One region of the Mesorhizobium sp. M0140 genome, then DNA from elsewhere that is predicted to be linked to it. Evidence: riboswitches for the same ligand, from Rfam matches in the RefSeq annotation. Region 1 holds a riboswitch; each other region holds the start of a gene.
What was found. Region 1 has a riboswitch for thiamine pyrophosphate ahead of thiC (phosphomethylpyrimidine synthase ThiC). Riboswitches for the same ligand answer to the same signal wherever they lie in the genome.
Positions count from the first base shown of each region.

Region 2: it holds a riboswitch for thiamine pyrophosphate, as region 1 does, so the genes downstream of both, thiB (thiamine ABC transporter substrate binding subunit) here and thiC (phosphomethylpyrimidine synthase ThiC) in region 1, are expected to answer to the same signal.
Region 3: it holds a riboswitch for thiamine pyrophosphate, as region 1 does, so the genes downstream of both, NKJ37_RS24225 (YkoF family thiamine/hydroxymethylpyrimidine-binding protein) here and thiC (phosphomethylpyrimidine synthase ThiC) in region 1, are expected to answer to the same signal.

Region 1 is NZ_JAMYTM010000031.1:42,639-45,871, forward strand. Features, by position in the region: gene thiC (phosphomethylpyrimidine synthase ThiC) at 1-1,764, opposite strand, end outside; TPP riboswitch at 1,868-1,984, opposite strand; gene NKJ37_RS25640 (ATP-grasp domain-containing protein) at 2,208-3,233, opposite strand, start outside.
Region 2 is NZ_JAMYTM010000003.1:162,870-166,102, forward strand. Features, by position in the region: gene thiB (thiamine ABC transporter substrate binding subunit) at 203-1,201, opposite strand; TPP riboswitch at 1,245-1,359, opposite strand; gene NKJ37_RS04510 (thiamine diphosphokinase) at 1,447-2,091, shown strand; gene NKJ37_RS04515 (ABC-F family ATP-binding cassette domain-containing protein) at 2,093-3,233, shown strand, end outside.
Region 3 is NZ_JAMYTM010000027.1:72,694-75,926, forward strand. Features, by position in the region: gene NKJ37_RS24215 (ABC transporter ATP-binding protein) at 1-132, opposite strand, end outside; gene NKJ37_RS24220 (ABC transporter permease) at 129-890, opposite strand; gene NKJ37_RS24225 (YkoF family thiamine/hydroxymethylpyrimidine-binding protein) at 986-1,594, opposite strand; TPP riboswitch at 1,585-1,698, opposite strand; gene NKJ37_RS24230 (RodZ family helix-turn-helix domain-containing protein) at 1,894-2,214, shown strand; gene NKJ37_RS24235 (formyltransferase family protein) at 2,259-3,233, opposite strand, start outside.

The DNA of each region.
Region 1 (3,233 bases):
CTCGCCGTATTTCGCCGCCATCGCCGCCATGCCCTCTTTCTGCGCCTCGGCGCGGATGTCGTGGGAAATTCGCATCGAGCAGAATTTCGGTCCGCACATCGAGCAGAAATGCGCCACCTTGTGCGCTTCCTTGGGCAAGGTCTGGTCGTGGAAGGACCGCGCGGTTTCGGGATCGAGCGACAGGTTGAACTGGTCCTCCCAGCGGAACTCGAAGCGCGCGCGGGAAAGCGCATCATCCCTGACTTTCGCTGCCGGATGGCCCTTCGCCAGGTCGGCGGCGTGGGCGGCGATCTTGTAGGTGATCACGCCGATCTTGACGTCGTTGCGATCGGGAAGGCCGAGATGCTCCTTGGGCGTGACGTAGCAGAGCATGGCGGTGCCGAACCAGCCGATCATCGCGGCGCCAATGCCTGAGGTGATGTGGTCGTAGCCCGGCGCGATGTCGGTCGTCAGCGGTCCAAGCGTATAGAACGGCGCCTCGTCGCAGACGGCGAGTTGCTTGTCCATGTTCGCCTTGATTTTGTGCATCGGCACGTGGCCAGGCCCCTCGATCATCACCTGGCAATCCTTCGCCCAGGCGATCTGCGTCAGCTCGCCGAGCGTTTCCAACTCGGCGAACTGCGCCGCGTCGTTGGCATCGGCGATCGAGCCCGGACGAAGGCCGTCGCCGAGCGAGAAGGAGACGTCGTAGGCTCTGGCGATGTCGCAGATCTCCTCGAAATGCTCGTAGAGGAAGCTTTCCCGGTGATGGTGCAGGCACCATTTGGCCATGATCGAGCCGCCGCGCGAGACGATACCCGTCACCCGGTCGACGGTCAGCGGGATGTAATGCAGCCGCACGCCGGCGTGGATGGTGAAATAGTCGACGCCTTGCTCGGCCTGCTCGATCAGCGTGTCGCGGTAGACCTCCCAGTTCAGATCCTCGGCGATGCCGTTGACCTTTTCCAGCGCCTGATAGAGCGGCACCGTACCGATCGGCACCGGCGCATTGCGCACGACCCAGTCGCGGATGTTGTGGATGTTGCGGCCGGTCGACAGGTCCATCACCGTGTCCGCGCCCCAGCGGATCGCCCAGACCATTTTTTCGACCTCTTCAGCCATCGACGATGTGACGGCGGAGTTACCGATATTGGCGTTGATCTTCACCAGGAAATTACGGCCGATGATCATCGGCTCGCTTTCGGGATGGTTGATGTTGGCGGGAATGATCGCCCGTCCGCGCGCCACCTCGTCGCGGACGAATTCGGGCGTGACGAAATCGGGCAGCGTCGCGCCGAAAGCCTCGCCGTCGCGCTCAAGCTTGCCGCGCAGGATCTCGCGACCAAGGTTCTCGCGGATGGCGACGAACTCCATTTCGGGTGTGATGATGCCGGCGCGCGCGTAGGCAAGCTGCGTCACCGCCTTGCCTGCTTTGGCCCTGAGCGGTCGGTGGCGGATGGGAAATTCTGGCGTCAGGCGTTCGCCCGTCGCGAATCCGTTGTCCTCCGGCCGGACATGGCGGCCGTCGCAGACCTCGACATCGCCGCGCGCCAAGATCCATTCGTGGCGAAGCCGGGCCAGGCCTTTTTCGATGCTGGTTTCGACAGCCGGATCGGTATAGGGGCCCGACGGATCGTAGACGGTGACGGGCGGTTCGCCGGCTGTCGGATGGACGGAGATTTCGCGCATCGGCACCCTGATCTGCGGGTGGATGGCACCGGGCTTGTGGATCTTACGCGAAGCAGGCAGCGGTCCCGTTGAGACGGCTGGGGTGAGGGCATTCATCTTGAGGCTCCTTTGCTCATGCATTGGAGACCCAGTTCTGTGCCGGAAGGATGAAAAGACGCTTCTGTCGACCTGCCGAAACAGGACCTCGGGCGTAAACTCCCGCAAAGCGCTTGCACCGTCCCTACGCCAGTATGAACTGGATCAGGTTCAACGGGTCACTGCGCCGCGAAAGCCAGCAGTATCTCAGCCCCTTGCCGGGACTCCCCTGGTGAATGCCTCAGGTTGAACGGGCCGGGGTTGTCTTGTCAAGCGCATGTTCGTCCTGCGGCGGCGGTGGGCGGCAATCAAATTGGGCCCAAATTGGGCCGACGGCCTCGCCACGGGTCGCGGAGAAGTTCCGCGGGAGATAGGGCAGGTGTGGCCAAAGCTGCATTTGCCTCGTCAAACTTGATGTGACATTGACGTAGACGGAACTGCTGCGTTTCAAGGATCTTAAGCCGTCAATGCCTGATCGGAACAGAACTGGTGGGCCGCCCGAACGCCCCACAAACATCGTGCTCTCGATCACCTCCTATTGTCGCCGGAAAAGGGGTGATCGACCAATCGATCAAGTCGACCGCTCGCTGAAGGGCGCCCTCGGTTTCAGCACGGCTGGGCGAAGTGGCAATGACATGTCCAATCCAGTCTCGGAAATCCCCCTTCCTGACGATCGGTGTCTTGGGTTCAACATTCAATTTGACCTCGGCCACACCTGATATAGCAGCTGCCTGAGTGTCGCCACCAATCCAGTCCAGGGTGCCATCTTGATCAGGAAGCAGGAATCGCGCGGCCGCAGTATGTGAATGCTTTTTGCGCAGATCCCATTCCTCGCCAATGACAAGCTTGATGTGCTCGGTGACGAGGTCGACACCGTAAGCTAACTGGACCAGTTGAGGGTCGGGCGCGCCACTAAGACGCGGATTGACTTCAATGACAACTGGACCGCGTTTCGTGCACCGGAGTTCAATGTTAGTTGGCCCCCAGCCAAGGCCGAGAGCCCGCAAACAGCTCAGCGAAACATCGGCGATGCGCTCACGCTCCTGATCGGTTAGCAGGGCCGGATATGTCACCTCACGTATGACGAAATGGGGGAGGGGACCAAAGTCATTGGCGCAAATCGCAACGACCTCATTCCCCATAACATTAATGCTATAGAACGGGCCCTGTGCGAATTCTTCGACGAGTATTTTCGGTGTAGACCGCCATATGTGCTTTCCGCCCAATAGATAGGTCGTATGTTCGGCTACGTCTTCGAGGCTGCGGCACAATCGGACACCGATGCTGCCGCTGCCTACTGCCGGCTTAAGAATCACGGGCAGGCCGATCTCTGCAGCCGAGCTTTCTACCTCCGCCGCATTCGTTGCCAACCGATAAGCCGGTATTGGAACGCCGGCCTGCGCGAGGAGTTGGCGTTGCTTGAATTTGTCGCAGCTTCGTTCAATCGATTCAGGGTTCGGTCCCGGTAGATCGAAATGCCGGCAAAGCTT
Region 2 (3,233 bases), on a different contig from region 1:
TGCGTTCCTTGGCGCCCCCCTCTGTCCTGCCGGACATCTCCCCCTCCAGGGGGGAGATCGGCCGCCACCCATGCTTCCGCTAGTCTCCAACGTTGCCGGACTATAACCAGCAACGACGCTGCCAATCTCCCCCCTTGAGGGGGAGATTGCCGGCAGGCCAGAGGGGGGTGGAGTGGCGCGAACATCAAAAGAACTCGCAAGCCTACTTGCTCATCACCGCCAGCCACTCATCGACCCAGGCCTTGCGGTTGGCGGCGACCTCGTCGGGGCTGAACAGCAAGGTCTTGGTCGGCTTGACCAATTTGTCGAAGGCCGGATTGAGCGGCTTGTCGGTCTTGCCGGCCGGGAACATCCAGTTGGTCTCGGGGATGGCATCCTGGAATTTCGGCCCGGTCATGAAGGCGATGAACTTGGCCGCCAGCGGGTTCTTGGCCCCCGCCGTGGTGATACCCGCGACTTCTATCTGCAAATACTCGCCCTCCTCGAACGACGCTGCCTGATAGCGCTCTGTCTTCTCGGCGACCATGTGGTAGGCCGGCGACGTCGTGTAGGACAGCACCATCGGCGCCTCGCCCTTGGTGAACAGCCCATAGGCCTCGCTCCAGCCCGGCGTCACGGTCAGCACTTTCGCCTTGAGCTTGGCCCAGGCCTCGGGCGCCTTGTCGCCATAGACCGACTTGACCCACAGAAGCAGACCGAGGCCCGGCGTGGAGGTGCGCGGATCCTGGATGACGATCTTGTCATCGGCACTGCCCTCGACCAGTTCTTTCAGGCTTTTCGGCGGGTTCTTCAGCTTCTCGGAGTCGTAGACGACGGCGAAATATCCGTAGTCAAAGGGGACAAAAGTATCGTCGCTCCAGCCACCCGGCACGTTGACATCAGTTACGCCGCCATGCGGCGCGAACAAGCCTGACGCCTTGGCATCGGCGGTGAGATTGGTGTCGAGGCCAAGCACGATATCGGCCTTGGTCGACGCGCCTTCCAATCTGACGCGGTTGAGCAGCGCGACGCCGTCGGCGACCGAGACGAACTCGACATCGCAGCCGCATTCGGCCTCGAACTCCTTCTTCACCACGGGACCCGGACCCCAGTCGGCGGTAAAGCTCTCATAGGTGTAGACGGTGAGTTTGTCCTTGGCCAAGGCCGGTCCGGACAGGACCACGGCCATTGCTGAGACTAGAGCGTATAAATGCGTGCGCATCGGCGCCTCCTTCGTTCGAATTGAAAGGAATTGAGGCGTCGGACTGTCCGAAACGTCTAATCCCTCCGCCGGTACAAACCGGATCAGGTTCAGCGGGTTGGCGAGACTGCCTCTCAGCCGGTCCGCGAAGATCGCGTCCGGCACCCCGTTAGAGCGTTTCGACACATAGGCCGGGCCGATCCCCCATGCAAGTGGGAGTTTGCCGCCTTCCGTTTCCCGTGCCGGGCTGGTAAGGGCCACACGATATGAGCACATTCACCATCCTGCTTGGCGGCGATCTCATCCGCACGCCACGGCTCGACCGCCAGGCCGAAGGCTCCCGCGTCATCGCCGCCGACGCCGGCATCGGGCATGCGCGGCTGCTGGGTCTCGTGCCCGAACTGTGGGTGGGCGATTTCGATTCCGTGCCAGCCAAGCTGCCTGACGATCTCGCTTCCGTGCCGCGCCGGACCTTCCCGGCGGAAAAGGACCAGACCGATGGCGAACTGGCCATTGCCGCCGCACTCGAGCGCGGCGCGACCCGCCTGGTGCTCGCCGGTGCTTTCGGCGGCAAGCGCGCCGACCACGCTTTCCTGCATCTGGCGCTTGCCCTCCGGCTGGCCGAGGCCGGGACTGATGTGCTCCTGACCAGCGGCGCCCAGGAGGGCATTCCCCTGCTGCGCGGAACGGCCGGCTTCGACTATGCCGATGGCACGCTGTTTTCGGTGCTCGGCTTTTCCGAGCTCGCCGGCCTGACCGTCACCGGCGCCAAATGGCCGCTGAACCACGTCAAGGTGGCGTTCGGTTCGTCGCTGACCATCTCCAACGAGGTCAAGGGCCGCCTCGAAATCGCACTGGACCATGGCCGCGCGATGCTGCTCGCTCATCCCTATCCCTTACCTGAAAGCTGACATGGCCCCGCCTCTTCTCAACCTCGACGGGATAAAACTGACCTTCGGCGGCACGCCGCTGCTCGACGGCGCCGCCTTGACGGCTTCGGCCGGCGACAAGATTGCACTGGTCGGCCGCAACGGGTCGGGCAAGTCGACCCTGCTGAAGATCGCCGCTGGCCTGATCGAGCCGCAGGACGGCGAGGTGTTCCGCCAGCCTTCGGCAACTATCCGCTATTTGCCGCAGATGCCGGACATGGAGGGCTTTGCCACCGTCCGCGCCTATGTCCAGGCCGGGCTTGGCCCCGCCGACGATCCCTACCGAGCCAGCTATCTGATGGAGCATCTCGGACTGTCGGGTGAGGAACGTCCGAATGATCTGTCGGGAGGCGAGGCGAGGCGTGCTGCCCTTGCCCGCGTGATGGCGCCGGAGCCAGACATCCTGCTGCTCGATGAGCCGACCAACCATCTCGACCTCTCGGTCATCGAATGGCTGGAAGAAGAACTCATCCGCACCTCCTCGGCACTGATCGTCATCTCGCACGACCGCCGCTTTCTCGAACGTGTGTCGCGCGCCACCATCTGGCTCGATCGCGGCCAGACCCGCAGGCTGGACAAGGGCTTTGGCCATTTCGAGGAATGGCGCGACCTGGTCCTGGAGGAAGAAGAGCGCGAGCAGCATAAACTCGGCCGCCAGATCGTTCGCGAAGAGCATTGGCTGCGCTACGGCGTGACGGCGCGGCGCAAGCGAAACATGCGCCGGCTCGGCGAGTTGCAGACCATGCGCCAGCGTTTTCGCGGCCATCGCGGTGCCGAAGGGTCGGCGACCATGGTGGCGAGCGACGCCGCCGAGTCCGGCAAGCTGGTGATCGAGGCGAAGAACATCGAGAAGAGCTTTGGCGATCTCACCGTGGTCAAGGGGTTTTCGACCCGCATCCAGCGCGGCGATCGCGTCGGCCTGGTCGGGCCGAACGGCGCCGGCAAGACGACGCTCTTGAAGATGCTGACCGGCGAGATGAAGCCGGACGCCGGTTCGGTGCGGCTCGGCACCAATCTGGAGATCGCCACGCTCGACCAGAAGCGCGAGGCGGTCGACCCGCAGGAGACGCTGGCGCAATATCTCACCGACGGGCGCGGCGAGAACCTCGTCATCAATGGCGAGC
Region 3 (3,233 bases), on a different contig from region 1:
CGTCGATTTGCCGGCGCCCGAGGGTCCAAGGATCGAGACGAATTCACCAGCGCCGACGCTAAGCGAAATATCGGCCAGCACGTCGAGCCCACCGAACGCCTTGCGCACATACCGCAGTTCCAGCCGGCTCATCGCCAGGCTCCCTTCCCGGCGGTTTCCTTGCCGGCCCGCTCCCAGGGCATCGCAAGGCGCTGCAGCAGTACAGTCAACCCGAACAGGACAAGGGTCAGGGCAGCGCTCACTCCGACGGCGGCAAGAACCAGGTCAGGACGGAAATTGTTCTTGACGTTGAGCATGTAGATGCCCAGCCCCTTCGCGGCCCCCGCATATTCGGCGAAGATCGCGCCGACCACGGCGTAGGTGATGGAGATCCTCAAGCCAGCGAAGAAATAGGGCAGCGCCGAAGGCAGCCGTGCCAGCACGAAGATGCGCCAGCGCCCTGCCCCCATGGCGCGCAGCATTTGCCCGATCTCGGCCTCGGTCGACTCATAACCCTCGACCAATGCAACCAGCATCGGAAAGAAGGTAACCAGCGCCACCAGCATGATCTTGGGCGCCAGCCCGAAGCCGAACCACAGCACCACCAGCGGCGCGATGGCCACCAGCGGCAAGGTCTGGCTGACGATTAAGACGGGAAACAGCGCACGCCGCAGCGGCTGGAAGAAGTCGACCAGCATCGACAGCACGAAGGCGGCGCTGAGCGAACAGGCAAAGCCGAGCAGCGTGGCGCCGATGGTCGGAATGGCGTTGTCGGCCAGCGCCTGGCGATTGAGCAGCGCTTGCTCGAAAACGCGCGACGGCGCCGGCAGTATCGTCGGCCTGATGCCGGAATAGGTGGCATAAAGCTCCCACGCCACTAGGAGCAAACCGACCGAGATCATGGCCGGCATTGCCTTGACAAGAAGGCCCGCGATCGGGCGCGAAGCGAATGATGATGAGACCACGGGAGATAACCTTTGACGGCCGCGCGGAGGCGGCGGCAGCTTCAGACAGCCGACGGGCTGTTGGCCGAGACCGTGACGTCGAGGGTTACGTGGCCGGCGCCTGGTCCGAAGCGGCAGAAGGCCTCGTCCAGCGCCGAAAAGATCGCACCGGCATCACCGCGCAGTTTCGTGCAGAAATGCTTGGAACGCTCATAGACGCCGGACTGCTTGAGAAAATCGATGCAGCCGTAGATCTCGTCCATGTGGTCGTCGGTGCCCATCACATAGAGCGAGAACTGCGCCGCCGCCGGCTGGCCGGTGGCAGCAGCATTGCGCACCGCCGCGATGGCCGCATCCTTGCGCGGGCCGAGTGGCCCGACAGGCCCGCCAAGTGCATCGGAGCGGCAGATCGGATCATCCGGCTCGCCAGGGCACCCGCGCGAGATGGTGGCCGACAACACGCAATGTTTGCCGCTACGTGCCGCCGCCACGAAGAGGTCGCGCATGGCGGGAAACAGCACTTCGGGCGACCCGACCAGCAAGGTCGAGATGTCGTCGGTCTCGATCCTGAGCTTGTCGCGCCAGGGATCGAGCGCACCGAGCGCGCCAAGAATGACACCGACGAATTCGTCGGTCATGGGGTATAGGGAAATCTGTGCGCCTGAAAACATCGCCCGCCTCGCTCCGCTGGTATTACCCAGATCAGCTTCTAGGGTCTGTGGGCTTGCCGCCCCCGTCTCAGCCCCGACCGTACGGAGCACCCCTGTGGATGTGCGCCTTAAAGCATCATTCGAGTTCAAGGGAAAGCCGTTTTTTCAGAGCACTGCGCCAAAAGCATTGCGCCAGTCACGGTGCGCCTGAGCGGAATTTTGTCGGGAACCTTCGCCGCCGCGACCGGTTGTCCCCACAGTCGCAACGCGATCACTTTCGTAGAAAATAAGCGACGACTTCACAGAAATGGAGACAAACCATGTTCATGAAAATCCTCGCAGCTTCGGTTCTCACCATTGGTCTGGCCACGTCAGCCATGGCGCAAAGCGCCGGCAGCAACAACGCAAATGGAAGCGGCAGCGGCAAGTCGGTGACGGTTGAGCCGAACACGCCGGCTTCCCCGAATACGATCGAGCCGGACACTGTCGACCCGGGCACGACCAACAGCACGACTGGCACGGTAGGGGACATGAATTCGAACGCGGATCAGAATTGCCCGACCAACCCGCAAGGCGCGCAGCCGGACGCCGATGGTAACGCGACGGCGCCAACGGTAAACGATAATCATTGTGGCAAGTAACCACGTCGCAAACGGATGAAGCCGCTGGGCATCGCCCAGCGACTTCATCCGTTTTTCTGGTCCGCAGCACTCGCTTTGCCGAACAGCCGGATTTCTGGAGCGGGTCTCCCGGCGGGCGGGCGCGAAAATAGGTGTTTCGAATTGAGCAGCCGTTTGAGCACTCTACCGTAGGTAAAATACAGGACCCGACCGTTGGCGAGATCAAATTCCACTGTTCCCCACCGCCTGACCGGAGCCTTTCCTGTGCAGGGCCCCAGCCTTCTGATCTGGAATCCCAGCCTGACTTTGCGCGTTCCGATTTCAAGATAGATGCCTGGCAGAAGGCCAAGCACATGCCATAGCCGTACAACATGCTCGACCGACATGGCCGGCGAGATTATCAGGTGGCTGGGCTGAAGCCGCGCCCAGACGAAATCGCCTTTCGGCTGCGGCATTCCTGACAACAGCCCCCGGCAGTAGGTCGGCACCGCCTCGCTCACCAGAATCCGCATAGCGGTTGCCGTGCTGTCGACCAGGGCTTCTCTCGATGTCCAGTCAGCTTCGGAAAACGGCACCTGCCCGAGAATGTCACCCTCGTCAAAACCGGCGGACATCTTGTGGAGCGTGACGCCGCCATGAGCCGCATGCCGGCCGTCCACGGCCAAGCGCTGGATCGGGTGGGGCCCTCGATAGTCGGGGAGCAGCGCCGGGTGGAGGTTGACCCCGCCTTTGGAAAAATGGCCAAGAACCTCTTGAGGGATCAAGACAGGCAAAGTGTAGCAGACCAGCACATCGGCGCGGACGTCAGACAATTGCCGACCAAGCGCATTCCAATCGTAAGGACGGCCAAATTCGATCAACTTGACAGGCGTGTTACCGATAAACCGCCTGAGCAGCAGCTTGCGTTGAAGCCTTCGCCGGAAATTGCCAATGCTGAAACCGGTGGGACGACGCCGGAACCCGGGTACGATGATCGCGCCAATTGCATTTCCAGCCTCTAGCCAGCCGGCGAGCAGAGGCCCCGTATAGTTAGAGATATC